Regions from separate parts of the Vreelandella halophytica genome, predicted to be linked through region 3. Evidence: predicted binding sites of a transcription regulator. Region 3 holds the regulator's gene; each other region holds the start of a gene.
The links. Region 3 encodes FliA, which starts transcription of late flagellar genes. Its sites were predicted from a motif close to CTAAAGTTNNNNNNNNNNCNGCCGATA; they were not measured.
Positions count from the first base shown of each region.

Region 1: ACWHXT_RS02595 (flagellin N-terminal helical domain-containing protein) is a predicted target of FliA. The motif match lies at 8,037-8,063, and genes of this name have one in related genera.
Region 2: ACWHXT_RS02610 (flagellin N-terminal helical domain-containing protein) is a predicted target of FliA. The motif match lies at 8,506-8,532, and genes of this name have one in related genera.

Region 1 covers NZ_OZ309107.1:534,854-544,464, forward strand. The annotation lists gene ACWHXT_RS02550 (ABC transporter ATP-binding protein) at 1-212, shown strand, start outside; gene ACWHXT_RS02555 (ABC transporter permease) at 209-970, shown strand; gene ACWHXT_RS02560 (nucleoid-associated protein) at 1,011-2,021, shown strand; gene ACWHXT_RS02565 (tellurite resistance TerB family protein) at 2,025-2,489, shown strand; gene ACWHXT_RS02570 (exopolysaccharide biosynthesis protein) at 2,482-3,075, shown strand; gene ACWHXT_RS02575 (serine hydrolase domain-containing protein) at 3,108-4,106, opposite strand; gene ACWHXT_RS02580 (hypothetical protein) at 4,444-4,764, opposite strand; gene fliD (flagellar filament capping protein FliD) at 5,054-6,409, shown strand; gene fliD (flagellar filament capping protein FliD) at 6,561-7,910, shown strand; gene ACWHXT_RS02595 (flagellin N-terminal helical domain-containing protein) at 8,136-8,978, shown strand; gene ACWHXT_RS02600 (flagellin N-terminal helical domain-containing protein) at 9,254-9,611, shown strand, end outside.
Region 2 covers NZ_OZ309107.1:545,189-554,799, reverse strand. The annotation lists gene ACWHXT_RS02630 (NAD-dependent epimerase/dehydratase family protein) at 1-1,367, shown strand, start outside; partial or broken gene ACWHXT_RS02625 (type B chloramphenicol O-acetyltransferase) at 1,829-1,966, shown strand; gene ACWHXT_RS02620 (glycosyltransferase) at 3,128-6,199, opposite strand; gene ACWHXT_RS02615 (flagellin N-terminal helical domain-containing protein) at 6,451-7,293, opposite strand; gene ACWHXT_RS02610 (flagellin N-terminal helical domain-containing protein) at 7,574-8,434, opposite strand; gene ACWHXT_RS02605 (flagellin N-terminal helical domain-containing protein) at 8,703-9,563, opposite strand.
Region 3 covers NZ_OZ309107.1:133,353-142,963, forward strand. The annotation lists gene flhF (flagellar biosynthesis protein FlhF) at 1-958, shown strand, start outside; gene ACWHXT_RS00620 (hypothetical protein) at 955-1,506, shown strand; gene ACWHXT_RS00625 (flagellar protein FlhE) at 1,513-1,935, shown strand; gene ACWHXT_RS00630 (RNA polymerase sigma factor FliA) at 1,962-2,660, shown strand; gene ACWHXT_RS00635 (motility protein A) at 2,701-3,516, shown strand; gene ACWHXT_RS00640 (OmpA/MotB family protein) at 3,521-4,189, shown strand; gene ACWHXT_RS00645 (hypothetical protein) at 4,186-4,731, opposite strand; gene ACWHXT_RS00650 (Crp/Fnr family transcriptional regulator) at 4,778-5,521, opposite strand; gene uvrA (excinuclease ABC subunit UvrA) at 5,636-8,464, opposite strand; gene ACWHXT_RS00660 (MFS transporter) at 8,636-9,611, shown strand, end outside.

The DNA.
Region 1 (9,611 bases), 400 kb from region 3:
TGCCTTCGCGCCTCGAGGGCGACACGCTGAGCCTGACCGACGATGGTCAAATGCTGGTGTACACCTACGATGGCCATCAGGAAGAAGAAGGCCGCGGCGTGTCCGGCTTGTTGGCCGCGCTGAGCGAAGAGGGCATTCGTGTGAAGGACCTGCACACCCGGCAGAGTTCGCTTGAAGATATTTTCGTCGATTTGGTCAAGGAGCGCTCATGAATCTCTACCCCGTCCGTTCGATCTACATGGCGGAGATGGCGCGCACCCGGCGCACGCTTTTGCAAAGTATCGTCTCACCGGTCATTTCCACTTCGCTCTACTTCGTGGTGTTTGGCGCGGCGATCGGCTCGCGTATCAGTGAAATCAACGGAGTCAGCTACGGCGCCTTCATCGTGCCCGGGCTGATCATGCTGATGCTGCTGACGCAAAGCGTTTCCAATGCGTCCTTCGGCATCTTCTTTCCCAAGTTCTCCGGCAGTATTTACGAGATTCTTTCCGCGCCCATTTCGTATCTTGAAGTGGTGGTGGGCTACGTGGGGGCCGCGGCGTCCAAATCGATACTGCTGGGGCTGATCATTTTGGCCACCTCGAGCTTTTTCGTGCCGCTTCAGATCGCCCACCCGTTCTGGATGCTGACCTTTTTGGTGCTCACCGCCGTCACCTTCAGCCTGCTGGGGTTCATCATCGGCATTTGGGCGGATGGGTTCGATAAGCTTCAGCTGGTGCCGCTTTTGGTGATCACCCCGCTGACCTTTTTGGGCGGAAGTTTTTACTCTATCGATATGCTGCCGCCGTTTTGGCAAAGCGTGACGCTGGCAAATCCGGTGGTCTATCTGGTCAGCGGCTTTCGCTGGAGCTTTTACGGCATCAGCGACGTAAGTCTTGGGGCAAGCGTGGGTATGATTACGCTCTTTCTCGCCGCAAGCCTGGCCATGATTGGCTGGATTTTCCATACCGGCTACCGGCTGAAACCCTAAGCGTCTCAATTTTTGATCATTTAAAAGGCAAGATTCCCCTATGCCGCTTTTGCAAAGCATCGTTCACCGCTTGGAACCCACCCTGGACGGCGAGCGCCTGACCGTGACCACCGCGCCAGCCGTTGGCGAAAGCGACGACCCGGTGATGGCAAACCTGGTGGGTAAATTGAATGATACCTACAACACCAAGGCCAAGGGCTGGGGGCGCTTCGCTCTCGAGGGCGAGCAGGCCGGGCCGCTGGTGGCCTGGCTTGCCGCATACCTTAAAGGTGATCAGGACTTCATGGCATTCTCCACCGCCCTGACCGAGCGCCTGGCGCGCGAGCTGCAGGAGGCGCTTTCGGTGAGCGGGTATCTGGTGATCGCCCACCAGCGCCAGGGCGATACCGAAACGCTCTTCTTTGCGCTCGTGCATCAGCGCGAAGGCATCGGTATTAGTGAATCCCACCAGGCCGTGCCCGCCGCCCAGCTCAATACCCAGCAGCTCACCCTGGCCGCGCGGGTCAACATTACCCAGTGGCAGGGCGATGAAACCGCCAGCCAACAGTACGTCTCGTTTCTAAAGGATCGCGGCGCGAAGAAGCTGGCCGATGGCGTGGCGGCGGTACTCGGCATGGAGGAGGGCATCGACGCGCCTGCCGAGACGCGCACGCTGCTCAAGGCCTTTAGCGACTTCGTCGAGCAGGAAGAATTCGACGAAGAGGCCAGCCGCGAAAAGACCGATACGCTGGTGGACTACGCCAACGAGCAGATGCGCCGCGGCGAGCCGATGACCCTGGAAGAGCTCTCCGGGCTCGTTGACGAACAGCAGCCCAAGGCGTTTTATGAGCACATCCGCAACGCCGACTACGGCCTTTCGCCGGAGATTCCGCCGGACAAGAAAACGCTGAGCCAGTTTCGCCGCTTTACTGGCCGCGCCGGTGGCGTCTCCATCAGCTTCGATTCGCACCTGCTGGGTTCCAGCATCGAGTACGACGAGGGCCAGGATCGGCTGATCATCAAGCAGGTGCCCAAGCAGCTCAAAGAACAGCTTGCCAAGCGTAAGGAGTGAGCCATGCTCGACGCGATTCGGGATTTTTTTCAGGACGCGCTCGCCGAGCCCGAGCGGCGCGAAAACCAGCACCTGACGCTGGAACTTGCCTCGGCGGCGCTACTTTGCGAAGTGATGCGCGCGGACTTCGAGCAAACCGAGGCCGAGCGCCAAACGCTCAAGCAGATACTCATGGCCCGCTATCGGCTGGGAGACGCAGACGTCACCGAGCTGATGGCGCTGGCGGATGCCGAAGTGGAGGAGGCGGTGGACCACTACCAGTTCGTAAGCCTCATCAAGGAGCACTACGACTACGCAAAGCGCTGCGAACTAGTGGCGCTGATGTGGCAACTGGCGTGGGCGGATGGCAGTATCGACCCCCAGGAAGAGCACCGCATTCGCCGCCTGGCGGATCTTCTGCATCTAAGCCACAGCGACTTCATTCGCAGTAAACTCGCCGCCGAGGAGCGCCAACGCCCCCATGAGTGACGACTCCCAGGCCGCGAGCTTGACCGAATTGCTCGACGCCATGGCGCAAATGGAAGAGGAAAAGCGCCGCGTCAGTGTCGAGGATATTCTCGACGCCGTCGGGCGGCGCTCCTTTGGGCCGCTGCTGCTGGTGGCGGGCATCATTACCCTGGCCCCCGTCGTGGGGGATATTCCTGGCGTGCCCACGCTCATGGCGGTGCTGGTGCTTCTAACCTCGAGCCAATTGCTTTTGGGGCGCAAGGCCTTCTGGCTGCCGGGCATACTCCTGAACCGGTCGGTCTCGCGCAAAGGCTTCGATAAATCACTAGGGCTGATGCGCAAGCCTGCCAAGTGGGTCGACGGGCTTTTGGGCGTGCGCCTGGCCTGGATGAGCGGCTATATCGGTATGCGCGCTACCGCGCTTGCCTGCTCGTTGGTGGCGCTGGCCATGCCGCCGATGGAGTTCATTCCCTTCACCGCCAACGGCGCGGGGCTTGCGCTAACGCTCTTCGGCCTGGGGTTGGTGGCAAAGGACGGACTGGTGCTCTCGCTTGGTTTTCTGATCACCGGCGCCACCTTCGCCGCCATTCTCATGTATCTGCTTTAAGCCCGCGCTGCGCTCGAGAGTTGAAGGGAGCGTTAGCGGTAGGTCAGCAGGTTCATCACCAGCCGGTTCAACTGCTGCTGAAACTGCCCGCCCGGCGAGGGGGGCGTGGGGTCGGAGGTGATCACCACGGTCATGTCACGCTCGGGAATGACGAACAGCGCCTGACCGCCGTAGCCGCGCCCGTAATACACCGGTGTGGTGCCAAGGGTGGTAACGAACCAGCCAAGCCCATAGCCATCCCCGGTCCACTGAGAACTACCTCGCGGTGTCCAGGAGTCTTCCACCCAGCCTTCGGGCAGAATGCGTTCGCCGTCCACCACGCCATCATTGCGGTAAAGCTCGCCGATTTCCACCAGCGCCCGGGGTGAAAGCTGCATATCGTTGCCGCCAAAGTAGATGCCCTGCGGGTCCTGCAACCAGCGGGGGATGGCAATGTTCAGCGGCTCGGCCAGAAGCCGCTGGGCAAGCTGGTAGGTCGACTCACCGCTTGCGTAGGTGAGCGCGGCAGATACCAGGTGGCTGGAGCCGGTGGAGTAGAGCATGCGCCCGCCGGGCTCATCCACGAACGGCCGGCTCAGCGCATCCTCTACCCAGTTGGAGCTCGCCACCCAGCCGCTGTAGTTGCCGCCCGAGGTGCGCTCGAGCCCCGCCTGCATGGCGAGCAGGTTCTCGATGCTAATCTCGCTAACCTTCGGGTCCACACCTTGGGGCACGTAGCTGCCTAAAAGCTCGACCAGCGGCTGGTCGATCGAGTCGATCACACCGGCCTGGATAGCGGCGCCGGTAATCGCCGCCAGCACGGTTTTGGAGAGCGACTTCACGTTCGCCGGGGTGGCGACTCCCGGGCCGCCCTGATGAAATTCGTGAACGATCTCACCTTCGACCGCGACGACCACCGTATGCAGGCGGCCAAGCGCGCTGGCTTGCTCGTCCAGCACGTTAAACGCCTCTCTCGAGGGCGCGTCGGCCTGAGCGGTAAAAGGCAGTCCCATGGCCATCGCCACCCCGAACCCCATTAACATTGCGCGCATTGGCATTCCTTTTTGACGACGACTCGACTGTTAAAAAGCGTAGAGTCTTCGCCCCGCTAGCGCACGTAAATTACGCAAAGAACCCAAAAGCCTGCTAGGATGTGGGTGTTGCCCCGATGGGGAAAGCAACCCGTTGATTTTTCTAAACGCAAAAAAGCAAGGAGCGCCGTTATGCGTAATATCATCTACATCGTGGGTCTGGTAGTCGTCGTACTGTTTATTCTTTCGATGCTTGGCCTTCGTTGATCACAACGCCGTGCCAAACACAAACGCCCGCATTCGCGGGCGTTTTTGCGTTTAGAGCGCTTTTTTAAGCGTGTTCGGCTATCCCTGGGCCCTAGGCGCAGTCCGCCGCCCCCTGGCCAAACATATCGAACATGATCTCGCGGCCCAGCGCCGTTAGTACGAATCGCCCCGCTGTGTTGAGGGTACCCGCTTCGCTCGCCTCGAGGGTTTTGCGACACCTGGCCCAGCCAGCGTTTTGCGCTTCCAGTACGGCCATCTCCCGCTTCGCCAGCCCACAGCCAGGTAGCGTAATGGTTTCCAGCACGTGGCCGTTCACATAGAGAAGCTCCGCCACGTTAAAAAGGCATCCACGCAGCTGCTCTCGGCTAAACGGGGCGGGGTGGGCAGTCGGGGTTTTGCCTTGGGCAGACATGAGGCTCTCCAGCAGTGAACGCGAAATACGCAGGCCAGTGTAAGTCACTCATGGGCATTAGACCAAGGTCTATATAAGACGATGGTTCAACGAACGCTTTTTAGCGAATTCTTTGGGTAGCGACGTAGTCTCAAAATTTCCAAACATTACAGAAAATAACCTTTTAATGAGTTAAAACAGGTCAAGAGCTAAAGAAAAAGCGCCGGATGCCGATATTCAATGCATCAACGCAGGCAAATTTCAGGTCGCGCGGTTAATTGAGCGACGCTAATCGAAGGGGCACTAATCTATGGCTTCCATTACCTCACTGGGCATTGGCTCGGGGCTGGATTTGAACGGGCTGCTGGGCCAGCTTGAAGACGCCGAGAGCGCCAAGCTCACCCCCATCGCCGAACAGGTACAGTCCGAGAAGGCGACGCTTTCTGCCTATGGAACGCTGAAGAGCGCCATTTCTACCTTTCAGGATGCGACTCAAGCACTCAACGATGCCGAGTCGTTCGAGAGCCTCACGACCAGGGTCGATGGCGATGCCGTGACGGCCGTGACGACCAATGAAGCACAACCCGGCCGTTACGAGGTCGAGGTGGAGCAGTTGGCGACCGCCGGGAGTTTCGTTACGGAGCGTTTGGGTTCATCCGACGAAAGCATTATTAGTGGTGAGCAAACGCTAACTTTCGGCTTGGCTGAAGGCGATATGGCGCCCATAACCATTGCCGACGGCAGTTCGCTGGAAGGCATCCGCGACGCCATCAATGAACAAGGCGGTGGTCAGGTAACGGCTTCCATCATCGATGACGGCCAAGGGTATCGGCTATCGGTCATGGCCAGTGAAACGGGCGCTGATGCCAGCATCGAAAGCTCCAACTTTTCCTCCATTTTATCGAGCGATGCCGTTACCTCGGATGTGCAGGTCATTCAGGCGGGGCAGGACGCTGCCTTCAACGTGAACGGAATCGATATCGTCAGTGCCTCCAATCAGGTCGAGGGTGCTATTCAGGGTATGACCTTGAATCTTACGGAAGCGGGCGCCTCGAGCACCGTGCGCGTCGAGCAGGACGACGAAGCGCTGCGGGACAATGTGACTGCCTTTGTAGACGGATTCAATGCGCTGAAAGATACCCTGACGCGTTTAACCAGCTTCGATGCCGAAACCGGCCAATCAGCAGGGCTGAATGCCGACGCAACCACGCGCGCAGTCGAGCGGGAACTTCGCCAGTCCATCAGCAGCGCAGTGGGTGGTGAGGGCTTCAGCGTGCTCTCTGATATCGGTATTTCACTGCAAACCGACGGTAAACTCAAAATAGACGACGATAAACTGGATAGCGTCATTGCGACCGAGCCCGATCAGCTTGCCGGCTTTTTTGCCGGTAATAGTGAAGAGGCGGGGATGGCGGGGCAAATCAATGCCTCCCTCGAGCGCCTCGTGGGCGATGGAGGGCGCCTGGATACGGCTGAAAGTAACTCCGAAAGCCGTATCGGGACCCTCGAAGACCGTTTCGCCCGAACCGAGGAGCGCATCGATCAGACCATCGCGCGCTTTCGCACCCAGTTTCAGGCAATGGATAGCATGGTGGCGCAGATGAACCAGACCAGCAGCTACCTGAGCGAGCAGTTAGGGATGCTGGGCCAGAACAACCAGTCGTGATCGCCAAGCGATACTCGTGAGACAGAAAATGCCCGGCGTTTGCCGGGCATTTTTGCAGGATTTTAAGAATCTTAACCGCTAAAGTTCGTCGTTTATCAGCCGATAGAGTATTTAACTGTACTTCTCTACTACTTACTAGAGGACTAACCTCATGGCGTCTATTACGGCATTGGGAGTGGGGTCTGGGTTGGATTTGTCGGGCTTGGTGGAACAGCTCAAGTCGGCTGAACGCCAAAAGCTCGTTCCGATCCTTGAGCAGAAAAGTGCTCAGCAAACCAAGATTTCTGCTTATGGGCGCCTGGAATCGGCAATGGATAGGGTGCAGAACTCTATTACGGCGTTGAACGATGCCGCTACTTTCAAACAGCAAAAAAGTACGGTAACGGGAGAAGGCGTACTGGCGACGGCGAGCGAGAAAGCCAATCCAGGTCGCTATGAGGTGACGGTTTCCCAACTGGCGCGCGGCGGCAGCGCTGCGTCCAATAGTGTGGCACTGGACCAGGAGCTTACGGCAACCGATACGAAGTTGACGCTTAATTTTGGTGCTGGCGATACGCAAACAAGCTACGGCGTCGATATTAAAGCAGGCAGTACCCTGGCCGAGGTTCGTGATCAGATCAATGCGGATAAAGAGTCTGGCGTTACGGCTTCGCTCATCAATGATGGCAAAGGGTATCGCCTGGCGCTGAGCTCCAAGGAAACGGGCAAAGAGGCTTCGCTGACGGGGTTTTCAGGACTGACCTCCCTTTCGATGGACCCTGCCACGCTACGCGCTGGCCAGGATGCCGAGTTGAACGTCAACGGCATCGCGATTACGAGTAAAAGTAATCGGGTAGAAGAGGCCATCCAGGGAGTAACGCTCAACCTGACCGCCGCCTCCCCGACCCCGTCCACGCTTGTAATCGAGCGTGATGATGCGTCATTGAAAGAAGCCATCAATGCCTTCGTTAGCAACTATAACGAAATGAAGTCCACCGTTGGCCGTATGACCGAATTCAAGGGCGAAGGTAAGACCTCGGGCGATTTAGTGGGCGATCGTACCGTTCGTACTATCGAAAACCGGCTGCGCCAGGATGTAACGGGCAACTTTGGGACGAGCGATATAACGCGGCTTGCTCAAATGGGTATCGACATCGACAAGCAGGGCCGTCTCAAGGTCGATGAAGCCAAGCTGGATGAAGCAATTGCCAATAATTCCGAGGGGTTGGCTGCCTTTTTTGCAGGTGACACGAAAGAAGGCGGCTTTGCCGGGAAGATAAGTTCGACGCTCAAGGACATAACCGGGGATGACGGCATCATCAAGAGCTCCATCGGCAGTGCTGAGCTGCGAATAGAGAGCCTGGATCAGCGCAAGCTGCGTATGGAAGCCAGCATCGAACGAAGCACTGAGCGCTACCGTAAGCAGTTCGGCCAGTTGGACGGCATGCTCGCCCAGATGAACTCCATGAGCAGCTACCTCTCTCAGCAGTTCGATATGATGAGCGCCATGCAGAAGAGGTAGGTCGTGCTTTCCTGGCGGGGCCAGAACGCTTTTTGACGTAACAGCTATAAATGCAAGTAACGGGGCCGCAAGGCCCCGTTTGTCGTTTGAGGATGAAACGATTTTTTATAAAAAAGTGCAAAAAAGCTAAAGAAATGGGACGACAGGTCGTTAATTATAATAACGGCGATGCAAGTGCCGATTCATAGGCCTCTCCCGGGCCACTAAACACCGAGGATTAAATTCATGTCTGTTATCAACACCAACATCACTTCCATGATCGGCCAGAACAACCTGAACAAGTCCCAGGGCATGCTGGCTCAGGCTCAGGAACGTCTTTCATCCGGTCTGCGCATCAACAGCGCCAAGGATGATGCTGCGGGTCAGGCCATCGCCAACAAAATGACTGCCCAAATCAAGGGTATGGATCAGGCGAGCCGTAACGCCAGCGACGGTATCTCACTGGTACAAACCATGGAAGGCGGTCTGGACCAGATCAACGACAACCTTCAGCGTATTCGTGAGCTGGCCGTACAGGGCGCCAACGATACCAACACCGCCGAAGACCGTGCCGCGATCGCTACCGAAATCGACGAGCGTATCGCCGAGATCGACCGTGTAGCGGGCAGCAACAACTTCAACGGCACTAGCCTGTTGGCCAGTGGCGCAAGCACTGCCCTGAACATTCAGGTTGGCTCGAACACCACCGGTAACGACACCATTGTCGTTAATACCTTTGACGCGACCAGCAGCTCACTGGGTGTCAGTGGTTCCGCGGCGGCCCTGTCGGGTGCTGGCGCCACCAACGAGAACTTCCGGTCATTGATCGATAGCGTTGATACTGCCCTGGAATCGCTGGACACTCAGCGTGCGACCCTGGGTGCCACGCTGAACCGTTTCGACTCGGTGATCGACAACCTGGCGACCACCACCACCAACCTGTCCGAAGCGCGTTCACGTATCGAGGACGCCGACTACGCGGTGGAAGTGTCCAACATGACGCGTGCCAACATCCTGCAGCAGGCGGGTACGTCCATGCTGGCCCAGGCCAACCAGACCCCGCAGTCCGTACTGTCTCTGCTGGGCTAATAGTACGCTAGCGCTAAATCATGACGGGGCCAATAGGCCCCGTTTTTTGGTTTTTTAACCTACATTTTTGTTTATTGGATTTCTTGTAAATCGCCGTATGGCGGGAGCTTAAGCACGAAGGCTTGGGTTTTGAGTGGCTAATGTTACTTTCCCTTACATAAAAAGCGTATTGTTTTCTAAAGACTTTGTACGAGCAGCCGTTACCAAGGGGTAGCGGCATGACAAACGTCGCAAAGTTGGCCCGCTGGCCAGTTATACTTCTAGGAGCAATACTCATGTCTGTAATCAATACGAATATCACCTCCATGATCGGCCAGAACAACCTGAGTTCTTCGCAGAGCATGCTGGCTCAGGCGCAAGAACGTCTCTCCTCTGGTCTGCGCATCAACAGCGCTTCCGACGATGCCGCTGGTCAGGCCATCGCCAACAAAATGACCGCGCAAATCGATGGCATGAGCCAGGCAAGCCGTAACGCAAGCGACGGTATCTCGCTGGTACAGACCATGGAAGGCGGTCTCGACCAGGTGAACGACAACCTGCAGCGTATTCGTGAGTTGGCGGTACAGGGTGCTAACGACACCAACACTCAAGAAGACCGTGCAGCGATTGCCACTGAAATCAGCGAGCGTATCG
Region 2 (9,611 bases), 410 kb from region 3:
CTGAAATATCTGTCCAGCTATTAGCTGACAAAGAAGGTCAAATCAGGGCGCAGTGCACTACCTACAACAAGCTCAATAATGGCGTACCCATTGAGGTTCTTCCGTACGAAAATGACAAAGTGAATAATGCTGTATTACAACTGGCACCTTTTCTTCGGGAAAAGGGATTGAAAGGCCCAATCAATATACAAGGCAGACTCACCGACAACGGCTTCAAAATTTTTGAAATCAACCCACGGTTTACTGGAATTACAGGCCTCCGAGCTGCCATGGGGTTTAATGAGGTTGATAACTGTATACGGCATTGGAGCCTGGGTATTCCCTTACAAGCACTTTGCTTAAACCCGCGTGTTTTCGGAATACGACAAACAGCAAATAAGGCTATACACTTATCGCGCAACAAAAAAGTAGAGCAGTTAAACCAGAAAATTCATAGCAATAGCGAGCATAATAAAAGCAAACCTATAGTGTTAGTTACCGGCAGCACAGGAACCATTGGACGAAATCTTATAGAGACCTTATTGCAACAAGGCGAATTTGAGGTTTGGACACTGGATCGATCAAAAGAAACAGCAAGAAACATTCACCCCACTGTCAATAGTGTATTTGATTGGCACGACTTTGAATCAGGAATATTAAATTTTGGTGCAATAGATAAGATTGTTCATCTGGCATCAGCGCGGCCATTTCACGAAGCAAAAGATATTACTGATAGCCTAACTAAAGGAATGCAGCTCTTTTCAGAATATGCCGCACATGCCTCCGGTGAGATTATATATGCCTCATCACAAAGCGTTTATGGCAACCAACCCGGTGCACCTTGGACAGAAGACCTGACGCCACAACCCACAACGCTTTATGCCCAATTCAAATTTGCCCTTGAGCAGCATCTTATTGGGCTTAAAAAAGTCCACCCTGGTATCTCTTATGTTATTTTAAGGATTGGGGCGGTGACTGGGGACGATCCGACGATACGTCAGCATGAAGCGATAGCACGTTTAACCCAAAGAGCTATACAGGAACAGTTAGTTGAGATATATGGTGGCAGACAAATCCTTGGACGAATTCACTACCGTGATGTAACAAGTGGAATTCTTCAGGTGATTAATCATCATTCTTATGACAATCATTCTATTTATAATCTCAGCATGGAAAAGTCTCACACTTTACTTGAAATAGCAACTAAGATCATAGAAGTCACTGAGTCATCAAGCCCAGAAACCCCTATTACTTTTATCAAGCACGAAGGTGAAAAAGACAACATTAATAGTCATGCAGTAGATCCGTCTTGCTTTATGAATAAGTATAAATGGAAACCCAAATACTCAATAACAGACATAATAAAAGACTTATCAAAAATTAATTAATATACTTTTAATCGCCAACTAATCAAAAAAATCGCCACCAACCATTTTAAGGATGATAGATGAGCTATAAAAGACGTCAGCTATGGCTAAGATTTATGCAAAATTTTTTTGGATCAAAATGGTTTAGCTTTCCTCTGCTATTCAAGGCTAGAACAATGCTTTATAGGGGAGCATTCAATATAGGTGAATCTCCTATTATTGAAAACGATGTCTGGATCTATTGCACGCATGGACATCAAGGAAGTATCTCAATGGGCAAAAGAGTTTTATTAGCAAGGCATGTACAAATAGATTATACAGGAGATATTGAAATTGAAGATGACGTTTGGTTTTCAGAAGGCGCTTCTATTCATTCCCATGAACATGCAGTTACTAAAAACAGACTATCTCGTGGAACTGGCACTCTAAAAACCACTAAAGTAGTCTTCAAAAAAGGTTGCTGGGTTGGAAGCCGTGCTATTATTTTGCCGCAAGTTAAAGAGATAGGTGAGGGAGCGATTGTTGCTGCAGGGGCCGTTGTCACCAAAAGCGTTCCTCCTTTCTCAATTGTCGCTGGTAACCCTGCAAAAATAATCAAGATGATTGATGACGAAGCGTGAGCTTAATAGAAACGTAACATCCTGGGCCTAATGTGAAAATTTTATTTATTAGGTATGGTCAATATATAAAGCCAAGCTAGCTAATTATTTCAGATTACTTTATCTGATAGCTCGAAGAAAGGGATATGCGACGGTAAAAATTGCCTTGTGTAATATCTGACTTATCAAGCAGAATATTGTTGTGATTTATTAATATAGTTATTTTGCCCCCTTGGGCTCATGGAATAACTACAGCGCTTTGGACCACCAGGTAGAAAGCAGAAGGACTAACGTCGCTACCCTCCCTGCTTTACCGACCAAAGTGCAGCAAAGCCTGGGGTAACTCCTGGATTTTAGAAGGCTTCAAAAGCAGAATTCAGGCCACGGCTGCCAGCTTGTGCCATCGGGCCATGCCCCCAAGCACTACGTTCGGTCGTTCGTAGTTATAGATCCATAGCCATCGCAGTGATTATTCCTGCACTTTCTCGATGGAGCTGAATAGGTAGTGAGCCGACCAGCCATAAGGTACGGTGGGTTTGTAACGTTCGGTATAAGCGTTCTGCTTTGGAGGGGATAAAAACCAATGCGACCCCGCGCTGGTTGGCTCAGATTCTTAAAGTGGTGCAGGTATACTGCGAGCTGTTATCACAGCGGGTCCGGGCAGGCATCTTCTTCGCCACTCGATGATCTTATTCAGGGCGCGTATTACCAAACGCATGCTGTAGCGGGCAATATTCGCCGCTTTGTGCGCTATTTCACAGCGGAGAAATGGCTTAACACCTTCCCCTCCAGAGCCTCTTTACGCAGCTCGAACTTGAGACGTTCTTCGGCATAAATTTTCTTCAGCCGCGGGTTTTTAGCTTCGAATTCTTCGATTCGTGTGATTATGGAAGTATTCTGGCCGCCGAAGTTGGCTCAACACTTATAAAACCAGGCATCGCTCACGGCAAGGCTCTGGCGCTGGAAAGCTGCTCTAAGCTTGCTTTAGAATAGCTATTATTTGGCTATCGAGACCGTGTTTTTTCATTCGGAAATTTTCCTTCAATTAGCTTACAGAAATACTACTTTTGAGCGCTTTAATCAAGAGGGAGGATCCACTTATCTAGCTACCTTTCAACTTTACCTGCCCCACTTTTTCGCGGGACAGGCTACTAAGCTTTACTGACTTAACTTTTTTATAAATCAACTATCTTTCAAAAACTTCTTCTCCAAGGAAGCATAATATGCGGCCAACTCTCTAAGCTTTAACCTTTTATAATACAAGGACATCCATTTAAAAGTATTGGCCTGCATTTTGTTTTTTTCTTTCAAACTCTTGCTCGACCACAAAGAATCCCCATGCATTCTATAAGCTGCAGGCTTTATATCAGCCATGTACTTACTTTTTCCGTACTTACCTAGCAAAGCAATTAAGAAGTTATCTCCGTTACCTGCATTTAATTTTTCTTTTGGGAAATGAGAAAACTCTTTTCTAAAAAACATGCTCAGCGTAAGAATAAAACAATTATTCTTAAGCATATCCTCTTTAGAATAATCACGTTTAAACTCATCTCGCAACTTCGATTTTGCCACCATACCGTTTTCATCGAAAACAAAGGCATCATGATGACACAAAACAACATCTGGGTTCTTTTCCATAAAATCGAACTGCTTTTGAAGTTTGTTAACATCAGTCCAGTAATCATCCCCCTCGCACATTGCTATATATCGCCCTTGCATTTTGGGGAAGCAGAAATCAGTGGCTTTAAGCCCTTGTTGAAATAAGTTCTTTTCTTGATAAATGGGCTTTATCAAATCAGGGTACTGATCTGCATATTTTTGTATTATTTTTTGTGTGCCATCTGTTGAAGCATCATCGTGAAGAACAATTTCAAATGGAAAACTTGTTTTTTGAGCAACTATTCCCTTGATAGCATCTTCGACAAAATTTCCGTGGTTATACGTAGGACAAAAAACACTTACTACTGGCGCCCCCTTAACATGCTCACTCTGGGCAATCACTGGACCAGCAGGAGGCGTAATAGTGGCCTTATTATTCGCCTTCAAACTTTTAGGTAAAACTGACTGAGCTTCTAAAAACTCCAGGGCTTTCTCTTTCGAGACTTCCGCCATCAATTCAAATGCCATATCGTGCGCTGCAAAACCGGCACTCAAAATAAAGGCAAGCTTATTTTTTCGATCATCAGTCAGCGCTGCCATGCGCTGGTGATTAGGTATAAAAAGAACATCTGCACTTTCTTGCTCACTGGCGCATGGAGAACGCTCATGTAGTTTCTCGGGCAAGTGGCTATGGTGGCGAATGTTATGAAAACGATAGAAGCGGAAGCCGTTGCGGCTCGCCCAGTGTTGAAGCTCGGCCAGGCTCGGCTGCTTTTCGTGTGTTAGCTGAAAGGGAATACGTGCCTGGATGAGCAATGTATGTTCGAGCGCTTCTTTACCATTCTCGAGCACCGCCATGGCATCGCTAAGTTCGTCGAGAATCAGCCAATCAAGGCTTTCCAGACCGGTAATGCTGTCCAGAGCAACCGAATTGATGGGCAATTCCGCCAAGAGCTGTGTCCCCAGGTGGTGACGCTCGGGAAGCTGTTCGGCGGGCATGGGCTTTAGCGTGCTGGTCATTTCCGGGGCAACGCAGGCATTGAGCGTGGCTGCGTTACCATCGCCCAATAAGGCATGCTGAAAAATCTGGATCGTATCGCTGCCTTCGTACTGCTTGGCGTTCTTTACTTCGCTGGCAGGATCAAAGGCCACGATGCCAAAAGCGCTCGTTGCGCCCATCTGATCGGCCAAGCCACTTTTGATCAAACTGGCGCGGTTATCGAGTACGATAATTTTACCCTTGAACTGCCAGGTAAAGTCTTCCGTGAGGTGTAGGCGAGGCGCCTTTGATACGCCCTCTTCGCCGCTACCCGCTTTGTTAGTAAACAACTGCTCTAGAGAACGATCAACTTTCAGCTCAGGCTTGTTGGCGACACTTGGCAAGCGCTGACGATGGCGTTTTTTCTGGCTAATTGAAAAGTCTTTATTGCCTGCGCGATCACGCGCCAGGGGGGTTAAGGCATCGAGCAGCCGTTCGGTCGCGCGATTTATATGGTGCCTCTCTTCTCCTACACTGAACGCCCGCGCTACGTAGTCCTGGTAAAGTGCTTCATCATCGAAAAAGGCCACGGCCGCGTCGAAAAGCGTCTGAAGCTCCTCCTCACTCAGCAGGTGCTGATAAGGCTCTTCGTAACATGGTGCTGGAAAATCAAAGGCAATACCTGCCTCACCCACCATTTCGGGCATGCCACCCCGGTTGGTAATAAGCGCCGGTATGCCATTGAGCATGGCCTCGGCCAGTACGCGCCCGGAGCTTTCCCACCAGAGGCTGGGGGCTGCCAGCACACGTGCACGGCTGTAAGGCCCACGCATATCGGTGGTATTGGCCGTCACGGTCACATTGCTTAACGTGCTGCGCTGCTGTCCCATTTGGCGGGTCGTTTCGCGCAGAACCGCCGACCAGTCGGCGCGTGCTTCAACTACCTCGAGCTCGATATCGGGTCGCTCTCGCTCCAGCTTTTCGGCTAGCTGAACGAACACACTAGCGCCTTTTTGCCAGCTGGGGTTCACGAATAGCAGGCGCTTACGTTCGTGCTCTTCGGCGATGAAGCGGTCCGCGGCAATGAACTTGCCTACCGGCTTGGCGGCAAACCCCACTTCCTTACGGTACATATCCGCCGTGGCCTGGCTGTCGGTCACGATCAGGTCGATATCACGGCACCAGCGTGGCGACTTGTAGTTGCCATTGGCCAGATAGAAAGCCACCGGGATACCACGGTCGCGCGCTTCGTCGGCAATGAGCATATCGACGGTTTGACCGCCGTAGAACCAGACGATATCCGGCTTGAAAGAATCGAGCAGGTAGAGATATTGGCTGTACCAAAGCCCTTCTTCATGAGTCGTAAAGTGATTTCGATTATGGCTATAGCTCACGAGCATTTGGTGCGTCAACGGACCATCTTCTGCTTCGATCAACTGGTGCAGGTGAGCATTTAGGTCGGGAAACTGCTCCTTGAGCTCTCCCATGCCCTTGGGGTTATCAAACACCGTTGCGCCTAGTATCTGCACTTCATAACCACTGGCCACCAGCTGCAGCAACATTTGCCGTACGGTCATACTGGCACCGCTGGACGTATCCAACAGGCAGAAAGGATTGGCCCAGAGAAGGCGAGGCTTGCGTTTTTCTGAAACAGGTGCAGTTTTTTGCTTGGCCATTAAACGACTCGCATAGCAGTAGTAATCATATAGCTAGTTTACGTTGCTAATACAGAGAGCAAAGGCGCGAATGCACCCATGTTTAAGCAGGTATTCTGGCAATCGCTACCTGGAGCATGGACCAACCGAAAAAGCCCTCCCCCCCAGTGTTTTCAGTATTTAAAGCAAATAAGAAGCTTACTTTCCAAAAAGCAAAACAAAAACGGGGCCTATTGGCCCCGTCATTGTTAAGCGCTACTGCTACTGCTTTATTAGCCCAGCAGAGACAGCACGGACTGCGGGGTCTGGTTGGCCTGGGCCAGCATGGACGTACCCGCCTGCTGCAGGATGTTGGCACGCGTCATGTTGGACACTTCCACCGCGTAGTCGGCGTCCTCGATACGTGAACGCGCTTCGGACAGGTTGGTGGTGGTGGTCGCCAGGTTGTCGATCACCGAGTCGAAACGGTTCAGCGTGGCACCCAGGGTGGCACGCTGAGTGTCCAGCGACTCCAGTGCAGTATCAACGTCGTCGATCAGTGTCTGGAAGGTAGCATTGGTCGCGCCAGCGCCAGACAGTGCCGCCGCCGAACCACTGACACCCAGCGCGCTGCTGGTCGCATCAAAGGTATTAACGACAATGGTGTCGTTACCGGTGGTGTTCGAGCCAACCTGAATGTTCAGGGCAGTGCTTGCGCCACTGGCCAACAGGCTAGTGCCGTTGAAGTTGTTGCTGCCCGCTACGCGATCGATCTCGGCGATACGCTCGTTGATCTCGGTAGTGATGGCCGCACGGTCGTCGGCGGTGTTGGTATCGTTGGCGCCCTGTACGGCCAGCTCACGAATACGCTGAAGGTTGTCGTTGATCTGGTCCAGACCGCCTTCCATGGTTTGTACCAGCGAGATACCGTCGCTGGCGTTACGGCTCGCCTGATCCATACCCTTGATTTGGGCGGTCATTTTGTTGGCGATGGCTTGACCTGCAGCATCGTCCTTGGCGCTGTTGATGCGCAGACCGGATGAAAGACGTTCCTGAGCCTGAGCCAGCATGCCCTGGGACTTGTTCAGGTTGTTCTGGCCGATCATGGAAGTGATGTTGGTGTTGATAACAGACATGAATTTAATCCTCGGTGTTTAGTGGCCCGGGAAAGGCCTATGAATCGGCACTAGCATCGCCGTTATTATAATTAACGGCCGTACGGCCGGATTCTTGAGAAAATAGTGCCTTTTTTTAGAAAAAATTATCCTGTTTAAACAATTGTATTCCAGACGGTACAAAGCTACGGCGATTCATGACCAAGCTTTAACCACCCGGCATCGGTATGGATTTTAAACGTAAAACGGGGCCCAAGGGGCCCCGTTTATTACACTGTTTTCAAGCTCACTTGCTAAGTGATTAGCCCAGCAGAGACAGTACGGACTGCGGGGTCTGGTTGGCCTGGGCCAGCATGGACGTACCCGCCTGCTGCAGGATGTTGGCACGGGTCATGTTGGACACTTCCACCGCGTAGTCGGCGTCCTCGATACGTGAACGCGCTTCAGACAGGTTGGTGGTGGTCGTCGCCAGGTTGTCGATCACCGAGTCGAAACGGTTCAGCGTGGCACCCAGGGTGGCACGCTGTGTGTCCAGCGACTCCAAGGCGTCATCAACGTCATTGATCAATGCCTGGAAGTCACCATTGGTCGCACCCGCACCGCCGGAGGCAGACGCCGCAACGATGGTTGCCGCGGAACCACTCACGTTGAGCGCGCTGCTGGTCGCATCAAAGGTATTAACGACAATGGTGTCGTTACCGGTGGTGTTCGAGCCGACCTGAATGTTCAGGGCAGTGCTTGCGCCACTGGCCAACAGGCTAGTGCCGTTGAAGTTGTTGCTGCCCGCTACGCGGTCGATCTCGGCGATACGCTCGTTGATTTCGGTAGCGATCGCGGCACGGTCGTCGGCGGTGTTGGTATCGTTGGCGCCCTGTACGGCCAGCTCACGGATACGCTGAAGGTTGTCGTTGATCTGATCCAGACCGCCTTCCATGGTTTGTACCAGCGAGATACCGTCGCTGGCGTTACGGCTCGCCTGATCCATACCCTTGATTTGGGCGGTCATCTTGTTGGCGATGGCCTGACCCGCGGCATCGTCCTTGGCGCTGTTGATGCGCAGACCGGATGAAAGACGTTCCTGAGCCTGGGCCAGCATGCCCTGGGACTTGTTCAGGTTGTTCTGGCCGATCATGGAAGTGATGTTGGTGTTGATAACGGACATGGGGTAATCCTCGGTGTTTAGTGGCCTGGGAGGGGCCGGAAAATCGGCGTTAGCATCGCCGTTACTATAATTAACGGCTGTACGGCCGAATTCTTTAGAAAATAATGCCTATTTTTAGAAAAAAACCATCTTCTTTAAACAATTATATTCCAGGACGGTACAAAGCTACGGCAATCCATTAACCCCCTTTAACCACCCGGCATCAGTATGGGTCTTAAACGTAAAACGGGGCCTTTCGGCCCCGTCATGGTTTAGCACTAACGTACTATTAGCCCAGCAGAGACAGTACGGACTGCGGGGTCTGGTTGGCCTGGGCCAGCATGGACGTACCGGCCTGCTGCAGGATGTTGGCACGGGTCATGTTGGACACTTCCACCGCGTAGTCGGCGTCCTCGATACGTGAACGCGCTTCGGACAGGTTGGTGGTGGTGGTCGCCAGGTTGTCGATCACCGAGTCGAAACGGTTCAGCGTGGCACCCAGGGTTGCACGCTGTGTGTCCAGCGACTCCAGCGCAGTATCAACGTCATTGATCAATGACTGGAAGTTAGCGTTGGTCGCACCCGCACCGCCCGAGGCAGACGCCGCAACGATGGTTGCCGCGGAACCACTCACGTTGAGCGCGCTGCTGGTCGCATCAAAGGTATTAACGACAATGGTGTCGTTACCGGTGGTGTTCGAGCCGACCTGAATGTTCAGGGCAGTGCTTGCGCCACTGGCCAACAGGCTAGTGCCGTTGAAGTTGTTGCTGCCCGCTACGCGGTCGATCTCGGCGATACGCTCGTTGATTTCGGTAGCGATCGCGGCACGGTCGTCGGCGGTGTTGGTATCGTTGGCGCCCTGTACGGCCAGCTCACGGATACGCTGAAGGTTGTCGTTGATCTGGTCCAGACCGCCTTCCATGGTTTGTACCAGCGAGATACCGTCGCTGGCGTTACGGCTCGCCTGATCCATACCCTTGATTTGGGCGGTCATCTTGTTGGCGATGGCCTGGCCCGCGGCATCATCCTTGGCGCTGTTGATGCGCAGACCGGATGAAAGACGTTCCTGAGCCTGAGCCAGCATGCCCTGGGACTTGTTCAGGTTGTTCTGGCCGATCATGGAAGTGATGTTGGTGTTGATAACGGACATGGAAGCAATCCTCGGTGTTTAGTGGCCTGGGAAGGGCCGGGAAATCGG
Region 3 (9,611 bases):
GCTGCTCGCGCAGCTGCGTGAGCGGGTGGCCGGGTTCGCGCTGCTCGAAGCGGTATGGGATATCGGCGCGCTGCCGGGCGTACTGCACGACCAGCGCCTGGCGGCACTTGCCGACCAGGCGGGCGAGCAGAATGCGCTGGGCATCGTCTGGTCACCGCGGCGCAACGAGCGTGGCATGGAGTGGTCGATGCCGGATCTGAGCCTCGACGCCGACGGCCAGCTTTGTGCGCTCACGCTTTTACAGCACCGCCAGCCCGCCGGCTGGCAGGCCCGTATCGACGCCCAGCGCCAGGCGGCGGTCCATCTACTGCCGACCCTTGCCGAAGGCGAGACCCTGGACACGCTGGAAAGCGAGCGTTTGACCTGGGTCAGCCAGGCGACCGGCGCTCAGCGGATATACTGGCAGGGCGAGCGCTACGCGTTGACGGCCCTGTTTGGCGAAAGCGAACTCTCGCATCGGGTCGACGTGCGCTTTCGCGGCCAGCCGCTACAGCTATGGAATGCCCACGCCGAGGTCACCGACCAGGCCGGGCGGCATTTTCTCGCCTGGTACGGCGAGCTGCGCGACCCGGAAAGCGCCAAGCGCGTGGCCAAACGCTACTGGCTCACCCCGGCGCGGCTGGGGGCCGAAGTGCTATCGCTGCTGGTCACTCAGCTGCAAAGCGAAGGCGCGGCTATATTGACCAAGCGAGCCTGGCGCGCGCTCAAGGAAGCCGATGGCGGCGAGGTCAGTGCTCAGCTGCGCCTTTTGATGGCCAGCGGTGCCGCCGCGGCCGCCACGCACCTGGACAACGCCGAGGACGAGGCCGCGCAAACGCTGCGCCAGGACGTGATGCGCCTTTCCAAAACATCTCGCAAGCGCCGCGATACCGCGCTACTCGACGCGCTGATGCATATGTTGATGACCCGGGACGCCATCCGCCAACTAGGTAGCGTCAGCCGCGAGGCCCTGGCATGAGCGGCGGCGACCAGGCCTCGGGGCTGCGCCAGTGGGCGAGCCTGCGCAACGAAGAACGGGCGCAGCAGGCCGCCCTCGACGAGACACCAGCAAAGCAGGCTGGCAGCGAGCACGCCGAGCCCGACGTAGACACCCAGGCCACCCCGCCGGCAAGCGACGCCGCCACGCCGGTGGTCAAGACGCCGCTGGCGGTGGTGGGGCTACCGACGAAAAGCGTCGCCCCGGTCAAAGAGCGCCTTGGCGAGTGGGCCGAGCTTGGCCGGCGCTGGGCGGCGACCCCGGAAAGCTGGGAGGTCATCCCGGTGGATGCCAGCGAGCCGTTGGAGGCGTTTTGCGAGCGCTATTCACGCTGGGCGCTTTGGGTGCGCAGCGACGCGGACGCCTTCGCGAGCATGTATCGCACGCTGCGCCAGCTCAACGACAACCAGGGGCCCCGCCAGCTACTGGCGCTGCACGAGCCCGGCTTGCCCCGCGAAGGGCTTTTAGACAATTTGCAGAAGGCGGCGGCGAATTATCTGAATATCGAACTGCTGCTACTAGCGCGGTAGGCCACAATGAAAAAGCGTTTTCTGAAAAAGAGTCTTCAAGGCGTCGCGCTACTCATGGCGATGGGGGCGAGCCTGGCATTGACCGCTCAGGCGGGCACAGGCAGCTGGAGTAAGGAGGTCACCGGTATGATGGTGGCCATGAGCGACCGGGCGGTCAGCAGCCAGGTTTTGGCGCCGCCGCCGGTAGCGGAGATCGCCCAGGGGCGTATCGAAGGCGTTCACTGGCGGTATGAGGCACCGTTCGACGCCGCGCTGCGGGCCTGGCTTTGCCACCCCGAGCGCTGCGTCGAGCTAAGCGGCCAGCGCGGAAGCGAAACCGGGTTTGCCGGGCTTTCCGCCGATGCGCCGCTGGCGTTTCGCTTCGCATTGGGGCGCGGGCAGCGGCCGATGCGGGTAAAAGGGCTTCACGTGATTGTGAACTACCAGTGACGAGTGTATAGCCACGAGGCACGAGGATGTATACAGCACAAGGCAGAATTCAACACAGCGAAATGGTCACTCAGCACATGCCGCTGGTGCGCCGCCAGGCGCTGGCGCTGCAGGTCCGCCTGCCGGCGAGCATCGAACTCGATGATCTGATTCAGGCCGGCATGGTCGGCCTATTGGAGGCGCTCGGGCGCTTTGACGCCTCCCAGGGGGCGAGCTTTGCCACCTTTGCCAGCCAGCGGATTCGCGGGGCGATGGTCGATGAGCTGCGCACCCGGGATTGGCTGCCGCGCAGCGTGCGACGTTCGGCCCGGGCCATGGACGAGGCGGTCCGCCATCTCGAACAGAACCTGGGCCGGGCGCCGGAGGAGGGCGAGATCGCCCGGCATCTGGACATGCCGCTCGGCGAGTATCACCAACTGCTCAACGACGCCAACAGCGGCCACCTGCTGCCCTTCGAGGAGCTTCTGGAAGAGGGCGGGGAACCCGCTCAGGAGGCGCTGAATGCGCCTTTTGAGGAGCTTTTGGATGGTCAGCAGCGCGAAACCCTGATCGCGGCGATCGAAGCGCTGCCCGAGCGGGAAAAGCTTTTGATGGCGCTTTACTACCAGGAGGAGCTCAACCTGAAAGAGGTGGGCGCAGTACTGGGGGTGACCGAATCGCGTGTTTCACAGCTGCATAGCCAAGCCATTAGCCGTCTGCGCGCGCGGCTGCACGAGCCAGATTGACGCATTTTAACCGTTAAACCCAACCGGCGAGGAGCCGTCGATGAACCCCTCTACCTTGATCGGTATATTTGCCAGTATTCTGCTACTGGTTAGCGTGCTGTTTTTCACCGCGGAATCCCCGGAGAGCTTTCTCAACTTGCCCGGGCTTGCCATCGTGGTGACCGGCACCCTGGCGGCGACCTTCATTAGCTACCCGCTCAAGGAGGTACTGCGGGTGGTACGCCTGGTGGGGCTGGTATTTCGCCGCGAGAACACCTACGTGCGCGACGATATCAACGAGCTGGTGTCCATGTCGCGGCTCTGGTTCAAGGGCGACGTACGGGCGGTGGAGCGCGAGCTCGAACACACGCGCAACCCGTTTCTGCGCACCGGCATTCAGTTGGTGATCGCCAACACCAAGGAAGATGAAATTTTCGACATGCTGCGCTGGCGTATCGCCCGGCTCAAGGCGCGCGAGCACGCCGAGGCGCAAATCTTTCGCACCATGGCGACCTACGCCCCGGCCTTCGGCATGATCGGCACCCTCGTGGGGCTGGTTAACATGCTGGAGGTCATGGACGCCGGTGACCTGGAGGTGATCGGCCCGCGCATGGCGGTGGCGCTGCTCACGACCTTCTACGGTATCTTGCTTGCCAACCTGGTCTTCAAACCGGTGGCGGTGAAACTCGAGCGGCGCACCGAAGAGCGCTTGATCACCATGAACATGGTGCTCGAGGGCATCTCGCTGATCACCAAGCGCCGCTTGCCGTCGTTCATCGAAGAGACGTTGAACTCCTTCGTGGCCAACTACAACGACGAGATTCGTGATGCCAACGTGAAGCCGCGCGCCGAGAACGACGCGCCTGCCAAGGGGTAGGGCGATGAACCGCGAAGCCCGCCACGCACTGGAATCGCCATTCACCGGGGATGGCGACAGTGAAGATGGGTGGCTGACCAGCTACCTGGACGTATTGACGTTGTTGATCACGCTGTTCGTGCTGCTGTTGGCGCTCACCCCGGCGGGCACCGGCGACGAAGCCGCCGGCACACCCACGACCTCGGGTATTCAGCCGCTCTCTTCGGGACTTCAACCGCTCCACAGTGGGCTGAGCCCGGCGATGGACGGCCTCGATATTCAAGGCGTGAGCGTCTCCGAGGGGCGCGAAGGCATTACCCTGCGCATCGACGATAGCCTGCTGTTCGATAGCGGCGCGGCGCGGCTGACCGCTCAAGGCGAAGAGGTATTGGAAAGCCTTGGCGAGGTCATCGACACCTTCGATGGCGAGATATCAGTGGAGGGGCACACCGACAACGTGCCGATCGCCACCGCCTCGTTTGCCTCCAACTGGGAGCTTTCGACGGGGCGGGCGATTGCCGTGGTGCGCCACCTGGAAGAGGAAGGCGTGGCGCGGGAACGCCTGCGCGCCGTTGGCTACGCCGATACGCGCCCGCTCGAGGCGAACGACTCCGTAAGCGGGCGCGCCGCCAACCGGCGCGTCGAGTTCGTACTGCGCCGGCCGCCGAACGCCCAGGCGCCGGCCTCGCGTTAGGCGCTGGCGCAGCGGCGCTGCGTTTCGCGAATCGCCTCGCCGGCGCCCGCCAAACTGAACGTCATGGTCCAGGGCGGTTCGTCGCCCTGATCGAAACCGATATAAAGCTGCTCGCCGTCGCTCATCTGACCGAGCAGCGCATCGAGCTCGCCCAGGTAGAAGTGGCTATAGAAGCCGTCATCCCCCTCCTCGACGATAAACTCCGCCATGGTGTCGATCAGCGGCGCCTGGTCGACGCGTAGCCGGGCCGGTACCAGGTTCACCGCGCGGCTTTCGGTTTGCGTCTGTTCCAGGGTGACGCGCATCTCGAGCCAGGGCAGGTGGCAGATGCCTTCGGTGGCGTTTACGCTCAGCGTGGCGTCCGAGTAGCTTTGCGTCTCGACGGCGCGAAAATGGCGCTTGTCCTGGGCCTCGAGGGTCACGGCTTGCCAGGCGTCAAAAGCGGCGTCCTGGCTCACCGGGTAGCGCTCGGCCAGCGCCGCACTGAAAAACGAAAGCCCGGCCGCGCCCAGCGCGAAAGAAGCAAGTAAGCGAGTGGTCATGATGTAAAAGGCCAAACGTTGAGCAGGTTAAAAAGGCGTAGCCGGATCAATCGGACTGGCCGAGCAGGGGCCTTACGCTGTCGTTTAAGTAGCAATCGTCGAACTCGCCTTCCGCGGCCAGCGCCGCCATGTCGGGAATATTGACGTGGTGACGGTCACGATACACCAGGCCATCCTCGCTGAGCGCCGTGAAGGTTCGGCTGACGTGCACCGGGCTAAGGCCGAGTACGTCGGCCAACTGCTCCTGGGAGAGCGGCAGACGGAACTGGCCGGTAAGACCTGTGTTGGTCTGGCTCAGGCGAACGTACATTTCATGTAGAAAGTGAGCCATTTTCTGGCGCGCAGTGCGCCGTGCCAAATTGACCAGCCGCTCGGTCAAAAGCGCTTGCTGGCGGCTGCTGATGGCGAACATCACCGAGGTCAGTGGCAGCGAATCATTGAAAAGATCGATCATCCGCTTGTGGGGAAAGCGGCACACCACGCTGTCGGTGATAAAGCGCACGTTTTCCAGGCGCTTCGAGAAGGCGAACTCGCGCAGGCCGATGATATCGCCGGGCAGGAACACTTCCAAAATATGCCGGTCGCCGTTTTCCAGGTGGCGATAGGAGTACGCCCAGCCGCTACGCAGCGTGCAGAATTCGTTCGCCGGGTCTTTCATTTCCCATAGAAGCGAGCCCGCCTTTTGATCGACCGGGCTCTCTTCCAGCGAGTCGAGCAGCTTCTCTTCCTCTTCTGACAGCGAATAGAAGTGATTGAAATGGCGGACAATACAGCTTTTTTCCTGCCCCATGATCGGTTTCTCCTCTTTTGAGTAGCATACGCTCGACTAGCTGGTGGCCATGGGTTTAACCGACCCTCAAAGGCCAGCTTAACGCCGGCCTTTGACGTGCGAGTAGTACTCTGACTATTTCTTTTTTAAAAGCGGTCCCAAAAACTCGCCGGTATGGGAGCCTTTTTTCTTCACAAGCTGTTCCGGCGTGCCTTCGCCAATGATGCGCCCGCCGCCGGAGCCGCCTTCCGGGCCGAGATCGACGACCCAGTCCGCGGTTTTGATCACATCCAGGTTGTGCTCGATGACCACGATGGTATTGCCGTGGTCACGCAGGCGATGAAGCACCGTCAGAAGCTGGCGAATATCCTCGAAGTGTAGCCCGGTGGTGGGCTCGTCGAGAATATAGAGCGTCTGGCCGGTGTCGCGCTTGGCAAGCTCGCGGGCGAGCTTGACCCGCTGGGCCTCGCCGCCGGAGAGCGTAGTCGCGCTTTGGCCCAGGCGAATATAGGAGAGGCCGACGTCCAACAGCGTCTGCAGGCGCCGCGCAATGGCCGGTACGGGGCTGAAAAACTCGAGCCCTTCTTCGACGGTCATCTCCAGCACGTCGTGAATGTTCTTGCCCTTGTAGTGAATATCCAGGGTTTCGCGATTGTAGCGCTTCCCCTTGCACACGTCGCAGGGTACGTAGATATCCGGCAAAAAGTGCATTTCTACCTTGATCATGCCCTCGCCCTGGCACGCCTCGCAGCGCCCGCCCTTGACGTTGAAGCTGAATCGGCCGGGCTTGTAGCCTCGCGAGCGCGCTTCTTGGGTGCCGGCGAACAATTCGCGAATCGGCGTAAAGATCCCGGTGTAGGTGGCCGGGTTGGAGCGCGGCGTGCGCCCGATCGGGCTCTGGTCGATATCGATGACCTTGTCGAGCTGATCGAGCCCTTCGATGGCCGCATAAGGCGCTGGGGTCAGCGTCGAGGCGCGGTTCAAATCCCGGGCGGCGATCGGCATCAGCGTGCCGTTGATCAACGTCGACTTGCCCGACCCGGACACCCCGGTAATGGCGATGAAAAGCCCCAGCGGCAGTGTCAGCGTCACGTTTTGCAGGTTGTTGCCGGTTGCCCCGCGCAGCACCAGCTGCTTTTCCGGGTTGCCGGGAATGCGGTAGGGCGGTATCGCGATTTCGCGGGTGCCGCACAGGTACTGGCCGGTCAGCGAGTCCTTGTTGTCCATGATGTCTTGCGGCGTGCCCTGGGCGACGATTTCGCCGCCGTGGACCCCGGCGCCGGGGCCGATGTCCAGCACGTGATCGGCGGCGCGAATGGCGTCCTCGTCGTGCTCGACCACGATCACCGTGTTGCCCAGGTCGCGCAGCCGTTCCAGGGTTTTCAGCAGCCGGTCGTTGTCGCGCTGATGAAGGCCGATGGAGGGTTCATCGAGAATGTACATCACGCCGACAAGCCCCGCGCCGATTTGGCTCGCCAGGCGAATCCGCTGGGCTTCACCGCCGGAAAGCGTGTCGGCGCTGCGCTCGAGATTCAGGTAATCGAGGCCCACGTTGACCAAAAATTCGAGCCGCGAGTGGATCTCGTTGACGATCTTCTCGGCGATTTCGCCCTTGCGCCCGGGCAACGCCAGGTTGGCAAAATAATCCCAGGCCTCGCCGATCGGCGTGCGCACGATGTCGGCGATATTGTGATCGTCGACGAAGACGTGGCGTGACTCGCGGCGCAGGCGCGTACCGTTGCACGAGGTACAGGGCTTCATGGCGATGTACTTGGCCAGGTCGTCGCGCACCATGTTGGACTCGGTTTCGCGGTAGCGGCGCTGCATGTTGGGCAGCACGCCCTCGAAGGCGTGTTCGCGGGTCACCTTGCGGCCGCGGTCGCTGACGTAGCTAAACGGCACGGACTCGTTGCCGCTACCGTTTAAAATCACGTCGCGCTGGCGCTTCGAGAGCGCGTTCCAGGGCGTTTCGAGCTCGAAATCATAGTGCTTGGCCAGCGCCTGGAGCTGGGTGAAGTAGTAGATGTTGCGCCGGTCCCAGCCCTTGATCACCCCTTCGGCCAGGGACAGTTCGTCGTGGCTAATCAGCTTTTCCGGGTCGAAGTACTGCTGGATCCCCAGGCCGTCGCAGGTGGGGCAGGCGCCGGCGGGGTTGTTGAACGAGAACATCCGCGGCTCGAGCTCGGCGAGCGAGTAGCCGCACACCGGGCACGCAAAGCGCGAGGAGAATGCCATGTCCTCACACTCGCTATCCATGAAATGGATCATCGCCGTGCCGTCGGCCAAATTCAGCGCCGTCTCGAAAGACTCCGCCAGCCGCTGGGCGATATCGTCGCGCACCTTGAAGCGGTCCACCACGACGCTGATGTCGTGCTTCTTGCGTTTGTCGAGCGGCGCGATGTCGTCAAGCTCCAGCACCTGGCCGTCGATCAACACGCGCACGAAGCCCTGGGCGCGAAGCTCGGCCAGAAGCTGCAGGTGCTCGCCCTTGCGGCCCTTGACCACCGGGGCGAGCAGCATCAGCCGGGTGCCTTCCTCCAGATTCATGGCCTGGTCGACCATCTGCGAGATGGTCTGGGCTTCCAGGTCTTCACCGTGTTCCGGGCAACGCGGCGTACCGGCGCGGGCGAACAGCAGGCGCAGGTAATCGTAGATCTCGGTAATCGTGCCGACCGTCGAGCGAGGGTTGTGGGAGGTCGATTTCTGCTCGATGGAGATCGCCGGCGAAAGCCCTTCGATATGATCCACATCGGGCTTTTCCATCATGGAAAGAAACTGGCGCGCGTAGGTAGAGAGCGACTCCACGTAGCGACGCTGGCCTTCGGCGTACAGCGTGTCGAACGCCAGCGACGATTTGCCCGACCCCGAAAGGCCTGTAATCACAATCAGCTTATTGCGCGGCAGCTCCACATCGATCTGCTTGAGGTTGTGAGTGCGTGCACCTCTGACCAGAATGCTGTCCATCAACACCTCGAATCGCGTGGCAAAAGCGTGATTATACGTTTGCCGGTCCCATTACGGCAAAGCGGCAGAGACGCTTTGTCGCAAGGCGAGCGTTTCCAGCGCCTGGACAAAGCGCTAGAATGGACGGCTTTTCTGGGCTTTCACCCGCCTCCGACCGTTTAAAAGGGCACTATGCGCAACCTTTCCACACTGCTGCTGGCCTCTGAGCGCCGCGCAATCAGTGGGCTGGCGGGGCTTTATGCGTCCCGTATGCTGGGACTTTTCATGGTGCTGCCCGTGCTTGCGCTCTACGCCGACACGCTAAGCGGCGCCACGCCGCTATTGATCGGTGTCGCGCTGGGCGTTTACGGGCTGACCCAGGCCACGCTGCAGATTCCTTTCGGTTTGCTCTCGGACCGCTTCGGGCGCAAGCGTATCATCGCCCTGGGGCTTTTGATATTTGCCCTGGGCAGCGTCGTGGCGGCCATGGCCGACTCCATCGGTGGGATCATTGCCGGTCGCGCGCTGCAGGGCGCCGGCGCGGTGGCCGCCGCGATCATGGCGCTGCTGGCCGATCAAACCCGCGAGCAGGTACGTACCGCCGCCATGGCCACCATCGGGCTTTCCATTGGCGTCTCTTTCGCCGTCGCCATGGTGCTCGGCCCCTGGCTTGCCGGCTGGGCGGGGCTTTCGGGCATTTTCTGGGTCACTGCGCTGCTCACTTTCGTCGGGCTATTCGTTTTGTGGCGCTGGGTGCCGCCGGCCCCGCGCCGGGTGCGCCACAAGGATGTGGGCATGGACCGGGCGCAGTTCAAAAGCGTGGCGGCGCGGGCGGACCTGTGGCGTTTGAACGCCTCGATCTTCTCGCTGCACCTGATTTTGATGGCGATTTTCGTGGCGGTACCCTTTCGGCTGATCGGTGCCGGGGTGGCCATGGAGTACCACGGGGTGGTGTATCTTTCGATCATGGCGCTGTCTTTCGTGGCCATGGTGCCGCTGATGATCCTGGCGGAGAAGCGCCAGCGCATCAAAACGGTGTGTCTGCTTGCGATCACGGCCATCGCGCTGAGCCTGGCTGCGCTTGCCTTGCCGGCGTCTCACGGCAAGGGGCTTTTCGTCGGGCTGTTCGTCTTCTTTACCGGCTTCAACCTGTTGGAGGCCACGCTGC